Regions from separate parts of the Micromonospora fluostatini genome, predicted to be linked through region 2. Evidence: riboswitches for the same ligand, from Rfam matches in the RefSeq annotation. Region 2 holds a riboswitch; the other holds the start of a gene.
What was found. A riboswitch is a leader RNA that binds a small molecule or an ion and turns the genes downstream of it on or off. The one in region 2 is predicted to bind cyclic di-AMP.
Positions count from the first base shown of each region.

Region 1 (4,756 bases), 1.3 Mb from region 2:
CGGTGCCGGCGCCGGTAGGTTGTCAGTCGTGCCTCCCGTCGCCCCGACCGGTCCACTGTGGTGGGTCGTGCTGACCGCCGGGGACGACCGGTTCCTCGCTCCTGCGGCCGGCCCGGTCGCGTCGGAGGTCGCCGGCTCCCGGGGGCCGCCGGTCTGACGGCGCGCGGCAGCCGTACCGGCGTCGTGGGGTCACCCGGCGTCCACCCCGCACCTCATCCACCGCACGTCCGATCGCGGCTGGCCGGCCGCGCCGGGCCCGCCGGTGCGGACCACCGTAGGCTTCCGCTTCCCGCGAGGTACGACCATGGCGACGCTCCTCCACCAGTTCGTGATCGGGGTGCCCCGGGCCGCCGCCATCTGGACCGGGCTGCTCCTGCTGACCCTCGGCGTGCTCACCGCGCTGGTCGTCCGGTCCGACCGTGACCGGCGGCGTGAACCGGCGCTCGGCGGGGCCGTCGACGCGGACGGGGCGGCCCCGGACCGGGCCGCGCCGACCGCCCGGTCGGCCGGGACCACCGAGTCCGCTGACGTCGCCGGGCCCGCCGCCACCGCCGAGCAGATCGCGGCGGCCGCCGCCGAGGCGGCGGCCGACCTGCGCCGGTACGCCGGGGAGGTGGCGGTGGCGGCGGCCGGTGCGGCCCGTAACGCCCGGCGACGACGCGCCTCCTGGCTGGCCGCGCAGGAGCACCTGGACCGGGCGTGGCGGGAGCGCGACGAGGCCGACCGGATCGCCCGGCGGTTCGCCGGGGCGGGGGCCCTGCCCGCCCTGCGGCCGCCGTACACGCCGGCCGAGCGTGCCGCCCGGAAGCGGTACCTGCACCGGGCGGCCGTGATGGCGCACTGGCGGGGCGACCTCACCGTGCCACAACTCCGCGACGTCTTCGCCGGGCGGGGCGGCTGGGACCCCCGGCGGCACCCGGTCGAGCAGGAGGTGCTGCTGGCCCGCGCGGTCCGCGACGCCAAGCTGGCCCGGTACCGCCAGGCGGTCGTGCGGGAGCGGGCGGCGTGGCGGGACGCCGACCTGTCCGCCGAGGCGGCCCGGGTGCTCGCCGTCGAGGCGTACGCGGCGGCGCAGCGGCTCAGCCCGGCCGTCGCACCGGCGGCGGCGACCTCGGCGCAGGCCCGGCGTACCGTGCTGGCGGCCCGGTTCCGGCCGGCCCGGGTCGGCTGAGCCGGGCCCCGTCGGGACGACTTCGGTGACGCCGGTCACAGGCTGGCGGATTCGGGCAGCCGGCGCAGGCGGGGTGAGGAGGGCCGTCAATTCCCGTGGGATGCGCACCGGGTGTCCGGTTGTCGACCGGTGATTCCCTGACAACTGCTCGTCCCATTGAGTCGCGTCAGTGCGCAACTGAGTCGCCGAGGCGCCCGGTGTTCGATGTTTGAGCAGGTGAGGGCGGTTTGGCGGGGCGGTGGACGGCCAGTAGTGTCGCTGCGTCCGGTGCGGTTCACGATCGCAAGAGGCGACGCCGTGCCGACCCGCTCAATCGTCGACGACGAACCGGGGACCCAGTGCACGTGTGGGGTGAATCCGCGGGCCCACGGCTCGCGGTAGGGCGATTTCTTCCCGCCCGAATCCGTCAGCTAACCCGGTAGGCGGTATCGGAAGGAGAGCCACAGCCTGTGCGCCACGACCAATCCCCTGAGCTGAACCCCCACGGCGCCGCGGTGCCGTCGCCCGTCGCGCTCGCGACGAGCTGATTCCGGCAACCGCCCCCGCCCGAGCAGATCGGGCGCCATCCCCCAGCGATCCCACCGTCCGCGGGCCCCGACCCGCGTCGTCGGCGTGCCCCTCGGCTCCGCCGCGCCGGTGCGGTCGCCACCGGCACCGTGGAGGAAACACGTGAAGCAGCATCTCAAGCGGCAGCTCCGACGGCTCGCCGCGGACCGTCCGTACCAGGTCGTCGCCGCCTCGGCCGCGACCCTCGTGGTGGCCTCGGGCGTCGGCGTCCTGGCCACCGTCGGTGACACCCCTGACCGTGCCCGGGTCCGCCCGGCCGCCGTGGCCGAGCAGGCGCCGCACGCCGGTGAGCTGCCCGCCCGCGCCGAGCTGAGCGCCCCGCAGACCTCGGCGCCGTCGCTGACCACCCCGGCCCCGACCGCCACCTCCCCGTCGGCGACCAAGTCGCGGGCGGCCTCGCCGAGCGCCGCCGCCAGCAGCGCCGCGCCGGACCCGGACCTGACCCGCTCGGCGGCGCCGAAGGCGCCCGCCTCGAAGGTCCTCGACCACGAGTACCAGGCGCAGATCACCTACTACTACTGCGGGCCGGCGGCGGTCCGTAACGCGCTGACCGCCATGGGCATCTCCCGCAGCCAGGACGACCTGGCCGGGCGGCTCGGCACCACCCAGTTCGGCACCAACTCGGCCGCCGACACCACCCGGGTGCTCAACCAGCTCGTCAAGGGTGAGCCGTACCGGACCCGGATGATCTCCGGGGGTGCCGCCACCGCCGCCCAGACCGAGCGGCTGCGGGCCGATGTGGTCGCCGCCGTGGCCGACGACCGCAGCCCGGTGGTGAACGTCGCCGGCAGCACCACCGACCTCTCCGGCGGCTGGCACTCGTTCCCGGGTGGGCACTACGTCGCCGTGGTCGGCTACCGGGACGGCGGCAAGTCCGTGAAGATCGCCGACTCGGCGAACCCGGCGACCGCCTCGTACTGGCTCACCGTCGACGCGCTGGCCGACTGGATCGCCACCCGCGGGTACTCCGCCTGACCCACCCGCGACGCACCACGGGCGCCGGCTCCCGACTCGGGGGCCGGCGCCCGTCGGCGTCGGTGGGGGTGCGGCGCGCCCGTCAGATGGTGGGGGTCAGCGGCGCGGCGGCGTCCGGCAGCGCCGGCGCGGCCGAGCTGCGCGGACCCGGCGGGGCCCAGCCCGGCTCCAGGTGCCGCCGGGCGGCGGTCAGGAAGACCTCGGCGTACGTCTCGGCGGGGAAGTCACCGAGGTAGCGGGCCCGGGTGGCCCACCGGGCCGACGCGGCCGGATCGGTCTCCAGCAGCCGGGTCAGCACCTCGTCGACGTTGGCCATGTCCCGCCGCAGCACGTAGCCCGAGCCGGCCAGCGGGAACCGCTCGACGAACCGGTCGCCCTCGCCCACCATGTCCGTCACCGCGTACGGCTTGCCGGAGTAGAGGTAGTCGGAGATGACCCCGGAGACGTCGGAGACCAGCGCGTCGGAGCGGTTCACGCACTCGGTCAGGGTCAGCTCCCGGCTCGCCGCCGCGCCGTAGACGTGCTGCCGGCCGGTCCGGGCCCGGTCGGCGGCGAGCAGTTCGGTCAGCCGGGCCAGGTGCCGGGCCGACGCCGGGTTCTGCGTGGTGTACGGGTGGGCGCGCAGGATCACCGTGGCCCCCCGGGCCAGCAGGGCGCGCAGCAGGGTCTCGCCCACCGGCAGGGAGCAGTAGTTCGCGTCGGCGTGGTGGCCGGTCCAGGTGGGCGTGTACAGCACCGTCGGGTTCGGGTTCGGTGGCGTGCCGGCCGGCTCCCGGCGGACCTGGATCGCCTCCACCTGCGGCCGGCCCACCACCTCGAACTTCTCCGCCGGGATGTCGACCCCGGCGCGGGCGTACCGCTCGATCGCCGCCGGCCCGGCCACGAAGATCCGGTCGAAGATCCCGGAGACCGGGTTGGCGCTGGGCGCCTTGTCGCTGTCGCCGTGGTGGAGCTGGATGTGGGTGAGCTGGTTGAACCGGACGCAGTGGCTGTTCTTCGCGCCGTGGTTGACGTAGAACGCCACCTTCAGGCTCGGCACCAGCGCCTCGTCCAGCGCCTTCAGGGTGGGGCAGAAGACCACCGGGGCGCGGGTGGCCGCCGAGACCGGCCCGAGGAACTCCGGCTCGCGCAGCACCACCAGGAACGGCCGGCCGATCCGTTCCAGGTACGGCAGCCACATGGTGACCTGGTACTCCGACCCGGGCGGGGCGGAGAAGTAGAGCAGGAACTCCGGCTGGTCCCGGCGCAGCGCCCGGCCCACCGGCCCGCCCCCGGCGCCGGGCCGGAACCGCCGCCGGGCCAGGTCCAGCCCGACCGCCCCGGCCCCGGCGCCCACCACGAGGGTGGCCAGCAGCGCCACCCAGGCCGGCAGGGTGGCCAGCGCGGCCAGCGCCACCACGGCGAGCAGGCCGAGCACCGCGTTGCCGAGCTGCGCGGCGACCAGCGGGGTCCACTGCCGCACCGGCAGGTTGGCGGCCCGGATCTCCAGCATCCCGGCCTCCCGCAGCGGGCCGGCGAGCAGCACCAGCCCGAGCAGCGCCAGCGCGGTGACCGCCAGCACCGGGTCGAACCCGGCGTCGAGCCGGCGGGCGTACCCGACCAGGACGGCGGCGGCGACCAGGGTGGTCTCGGTCAGCACGTCGGCCGCCGGCCGGACCCGCCGTTCCCACGCGGCGGCGGCGAGCGCCGCCACCGCCAGCGCCAGCCCCCACCCGGTCGCCCCGGTGAGGGCCACCACGGTGAAGGCGAGCAGGGCCAGACCCGTGGTCAGGCACCGGGCGATCAGTTTCCTGACCAGGTCACCACGCATGTCACTCCGCTTTTCGGTCTCGCTGGGTGCTCCGGGCCGGTCGCCGGCCGCCGGTGGTGCGGGTGGGCAGGCGGGTCAGCCGGCGCTGGTCACCGGGGCGGGCTTGTCGGCCTGGGCCGGCACCGCCGGGCTGGCCGGCCCCTCGCCGGGGGCCCGGCGGACGTCGATCACCTGGCCGGTCAGCTCGGAGATCAGCACGTCCAGCGAGGCCTGGGCGACCGTCTCGGCGGCCA
Region 1 covers NZ_CP191251.1:3,584,269-3,589,024, reverse strand. The annotation lists gene ACQUFX_RS15655 (hypothetical protein) at 29-157, shown strand; gene ACQUFX_RS15650 (hypothetical protein) at 305-1,171, shown strand; cyclic di-AMP (ydaO/yuaA leader) riboswitch at 1,468-1,611, shown strand; gene ACQUFX_RS15645 (C39 family peptidase) at 1,841-2,713, shown strand; gene ACQUFX_RS15640 (CDP-glycerol glycerophosphotransferase family protein) at 2,796-4,523, opposite strand; gene ACQUFX_RS15635 (bifunctional cytidylyltransferase/SDR family oxidoreductase) at 4,599-4,756, opposite strand, start outside.
Region 1: it holds a riboswitch for cyclic di-AMP, as region 2 does, so the genes downstream of both, ACQUFX_RS15645 (C39 family peptidase) here and ACQUFX_RS09610 (LysM peptidoglycan-binding domain-containing protein) in region 2, are expected to answer to the same signal.

Region 2 (4,756 bases):
CGCGGTCGGCACCGCCACCCGGATCATCGGGTGGGGCCAGACCTGCGCCCCGCGCGGCTGCGGTTCGGCCCCGCTCGTCGCCAACGAGCTGGACACCTCGATCGTCGCGGACACCCGGTGCCTCGGCATCAACGGCCCGTACGAGATCTGCACCAACAACACCAACGGCAACTCCGGCGCCTGCTACGGCGACTCCGGCGGGCCGCAGGTGCGCCGGGTCAACGGGGTGTGGAACCTGATCGGCGCCACCAGCCGCGCCGGCAACAACAACTCGACCTGCGCCACCGCCCCGTCCATCTACGGCGACCTGCCGTCGATCCGCTCCTGGATCAACACCCAGGTCGGCGGGCTGCCCGCCGCCTGAGCACCGGACCCGAACGGGGGGGACGCCGGCCACGGCGTCCCCCCGCCCGTGGGGAAGGAAGGGCCCCTTCTTAACGCCTGCGGTAGAGAAGGGAACCCCTCTCACACCCGGAGCCCTCCCGGGCCCGGCGGCACCTCGATCGGCGTCTCCGCTCCGGGGCGACCGGGGCGTCGACGCGGCCGGTGCGGGTGTGTCGGCTGCGGGGCCTGACCGGACAGCGACCGGTCGTCGACGCGCCGTATCCTTCTCCGCGGAACCGTGGCAGGACCGCAGGAGGGATGACGTGAGCAACCGGACCGAGACGTTGGAGTTCCAGGCCGAGACCCGTCAGCTGTTGCAGTTGATGGTCCATTCGATCTACTCGAACAAGGACGTCTTCCTGCGCGAACTCATCTCGAACGCCTCCGACGCGCTGGACAAGCTGCGCCTGGAGTCGATGATCGACAAGGATCTGCAGGCCGACACCGACGACCTGCACATCGAGATCGACGCCGACCGCGAGGCCCGGACGCTCACCGTCCGGGACAACGGCATCGGGATGTCCCGCGACGACGTCGTCGCGCTGATCGGCACGATCGCCCGCTCCGGCACCGCCGAGCTGCTGCAGAAGCTGCGCGAGTCCCGCGACGCCGCGGCCAACCAGGAGCTGATCGGTCAGTTCGGCGTCGGGTTCTACGCCACCTTCATGGTCGCCGAGAAGGTCACCCTGGTCACCCGGCGGGCCGGCGATAGCGAGGGTACCCGCTGGGAGTCCACCGGCGCCGGCACGTACGAGATCGAGACGGTGGCCAACGCCCCGCAGGGCACCTCGGTCACCGTGCACCTCAAGCCCGAGGACAGCGAGGACAACCTCTTCGACTACACCGCCGAGGCGAAGATCCGGGAGATCGTCAAGCGGTACTCCGACTTCATCTCGTGGCCGATCCGGATGACCGTGGAGCGGGCCGGCGAGGAGGGCGCGACCACCAGCGAGGTGCAGACCCTCAACTCGATGAAGGCGCTCTGGGCGCGTCCGCGCGACGAGGTCGCCGAGGAGGACTACCGGGACTTCTACCGGCACGTCAGCCACGACTGGGCCGACCCGCTGGAGACCATCCACATGCGGGGCGAGGGGACCTTCGAGTACGAGGCCCTGCTCTTCGTCCCCTCGCACGCCCCGTTCGACCTGTTCATGCGGGAGGGGCGGCGCGGCGTCCAGCTCTACGTCAAGCGCGTCTTCATCATGGACGACTGCGAGGCGCTGATCCCGAACTACCTGCGCTTCGTCAAGGGTGTGGTGGACGCCCACGACCTGTCGCTGAACATCTCCCGGGAGATCCTCCAGCAGGACCGGCAGATCCAGGTGGTGCGCCGCCGGCTGGTCCGCAAGGTGCTCACCACGATCCGGGACCTCAAGGCCAACCAGGAGGAGAAGTACCGCACCCTCTGGACCGAGTTCGGTCGGGCGCTCAAGGAGGGGCTGATCGAGGACCCGGACAACCGGGACACCCTCTTCGAGATCGTCTCGCTCGCCTCCACCCACGACCCGGCCGAGCCGACCACCCTCGCCGGCTACGTCGAGCGGATGAAGGACGGCCAGAGCGAGGTCTACTACGCCACCGGCGAGTCCCGCACCATGATCGAGAACTCGCCACACATGGAGGCGTTCCGGGCCAAGGGGTACGAGGTGCTGATCCTCACCGACCCGGTCGACGAGGTCTGGGTCGAGCAGGTCGGCCAGTTCGACGGCAAGCCGCTGCGCTCCATCGCCAAGGGCCAGGTCGACCTGGACACCGAGGAGGAGAAGAAGAGCGCCGAGGCCGAGCGGGAGCAGCGCGGCAAGGAGTTCGCGGCGCTGCTGACCTGGATGACCGGGCAGCTCCAGGAGAGCGTCAAGGAGGTCCGGCTGTCGTCGCGGCTGACCACCTCGCCGGCCTGCGTCGTCGGCGACGCGTACGACATGACGCCCACGCTGGAGAAGATGTACCGGGCGATGGGGCAGGAGGTCCCGCCGGTCAAGCGGATCCTGGAACTCAACCCGACCCACCCGCTGGTCACCGGCCTGCGGACGGCGCACGAGCAGGGTGGCGACGACACCGCCGCGCTGACCGAGACCGCCGAGCTGCTGTACGGCATGGCACTGCTCGCCGAGGGCGGGGAGTTGACCGACCCGGCCCGGTTCACCCGGATCCTGGCCGACCGGCTGGCCCGTACCCTCTGACCGCGTCGGCTGCTCGCTGACCGCTTCGGCGCGGGGTGGCGCCCCACCGGGCCCACCCCGCGCCGCTCGTCGTCGGCTGCGACGCCGTGGACGTGGTCGCGGAGCCCGCCGGCGGTGGCCTCGTCGGCCCCGGTCACCCGCTGGCCGGATTTTGTCGTGGTGACCGGCGCGGTGTGCTGACCGAGGCGGATCAGGCTGCGGCGGCGGGCGAGTCGTGCCGGTGGTGCGGGTGCCCGACGGGAGCGGACTGCTCCGACGGCTGCTGCCAGGCCGGCTGCTGCCAGGCCGGCTGCTGCCAGGTCGGCTGCTGCTGTGGCGGCTGTGCCAGGCGCAGGGCCTGCTGTGACCAGGCCCAGGGTGCGCAGGGCTGCGGCCGGTCGAGGCACTGGAGGTTGCGGCACTCCCTGTGCTCGCCGCCCCGGTGCTGCTCGGCGACCCGGACAGCGAGGCGCCACAGCATCGGGTCGGTCACGCCCTCCGGCACGTTGTCCCGACGGTCAGGTCGGACGGAATCGGACATGAGCGGTCCCCCTCGTACGCGATGTCCCCTTAACCCTCACCAGTCAACACCGGGTTGAACCCGCACCACCGGCCACCAGCACGTGACAATCGCCACGTGGCCCTGCCCTCCGACCTGCGACCCGGCGGTCCGGCGGGGCCGTCGGACATCGACGTGCACCCCGGGGCCGGCGCTCCATGATGCACGCCGTGGACGGTGCCGCAACCCGACCGGAGGCGGCCCCGCGTGGCCCGGTGAAGAACCTCACCGACGGTGGGCGATCGGGGCAGACCGCCCTACCGTCGTACGAGTTCGCGTTTGCGGACACCGCGCCCGGTACGCCCAATCCATGCCACCGGTCCGCGCGGCACCAGTCGTCCAGGGCATGGAGCGGGGGACCCGACGTTTCACGGTGCAGGTCACCTCGGGGTGAAGCCGCCCAGCGGCGGCCGGGCTCCTCGGCCCGAACCCGACAGCTCACCTCGTCGGCGTGGAGGAACCAATGCCAACTCAGTACAACGCCCGGCACCGCCGTACCAGCAACCGCCGCAGGACGGTCGGCGCCCTCGCCGTCGGCGCGATGACCGGGGCCGCAGCCGTGCTCGGCACGGCCGCCCCCGCGCAGGCCGACAGCGTCAACTGGGACGCGATCGCGCAGTGCGAGTCCAGCGGGAACTGGAGCATCAACACCGGCAACGGCTACTACGGCGGGCTCCAGTTCAAGCAGAGCACCTGGGAGGGGTACGGCGGCCTCAGGTACGCCAAGCGGGCCGACCTGGCCAGTCGGGGCGAGCAGATCGCGGTGGCCGAGCGGGTCCTCAAGGGCCAGGGCATCGGCGCCTGGCCGACCTGCGGCAAGAGGGGCGGCGCGGCGAAGGGCTCCGCCTCGGCGTCGACGTCGAGCGGGTCGAAGTCGACCACCTCGAAGTCGTCCGGGTCGCAGTCGCGGTCGACCGGGACGGCGGAGCGGGCCGAGAACCGCCAGCGTGCCGCCCAGCCGGCCACCCGGGGCAGCGACCGGGGCACGTACGTGGTCCGGCCCGGCGACACGCTGTCGACGATCGCCCAGGCGAAGAACGTCCGCGGCGGATGGCAGGCCCTGTACGAGCGCAACGAGCGGGTCGTCGGCGACGACCCGGGCCTGATCTTCCCGAGCCAGCGGCTCAGCCTCTGAATCCTCCCGGGTCAGCGGCTCAGCCGCTGACCGTCACCGACCACGGGGTCCGTGGGGTCCACGACGCCCGGCCGGATTCTCCTCCCGGCCGGGCGTCGCCCGGCTCACCGGCAGGCGTGGCGAGCCGGCCGGCGGGGTACCAGCGGTCACCATGAGCACGAGCACGCGGGAAGATCGCCCCGCCGGGCCGGTGGACGCCGCCCCGGCCGTCGGGACCGTCGCCGTCGTCGCGCACCGCAAGAAGACCTTCGGCGGTGGCCTCGACGAACTCCGCGCGACACTGGTCGGCGCGGGTGTGCGGGACCTGCTCTGGTACGAGGTCCCGAAGAGCCGCAAGGCGCCCAAGGCGGTCCGCAAGGCCCTCGACAAGGGGGCCGACCTGGTGTTCGTCTGGGGCGGCGACGGCACGGTGCAGCGCAGCGCCGACGCCCTCGCCGGCTCCGGCGTGCCGATGGCCGTCCTGCCCGCCGGCACCGCCAACCTCTTCGCCACCAACATGGGCATCCCCACCGACCTGCC
Region 2 covers NZ_CP191251.1:2,237,784-2,242,539, reverse strand. The annotation lists gene ACQUFX_RS09625 (S1 family peptidase) at 1-364, shown strand, start outside; gene htpG (molecular chaperone HtpG) at 648-2,564, shown strand; gene ACQUFX_RS09615 (hypothetical protein) at 2,755-3,084, opposite strand; cyclic di-AMP (ydaO/yuaA leader) riboswitch at 3,429-3,569, shown strand; gene ACQUFX_RS09610 (LysM peptidoglycan-binding domain-containing protein) at 3,566-4,237, shown strand; gene ACQUFX_RS09605 (diacylglycerol/lipid kinase family protein) at 4,389-4,756, shown strand, end outside.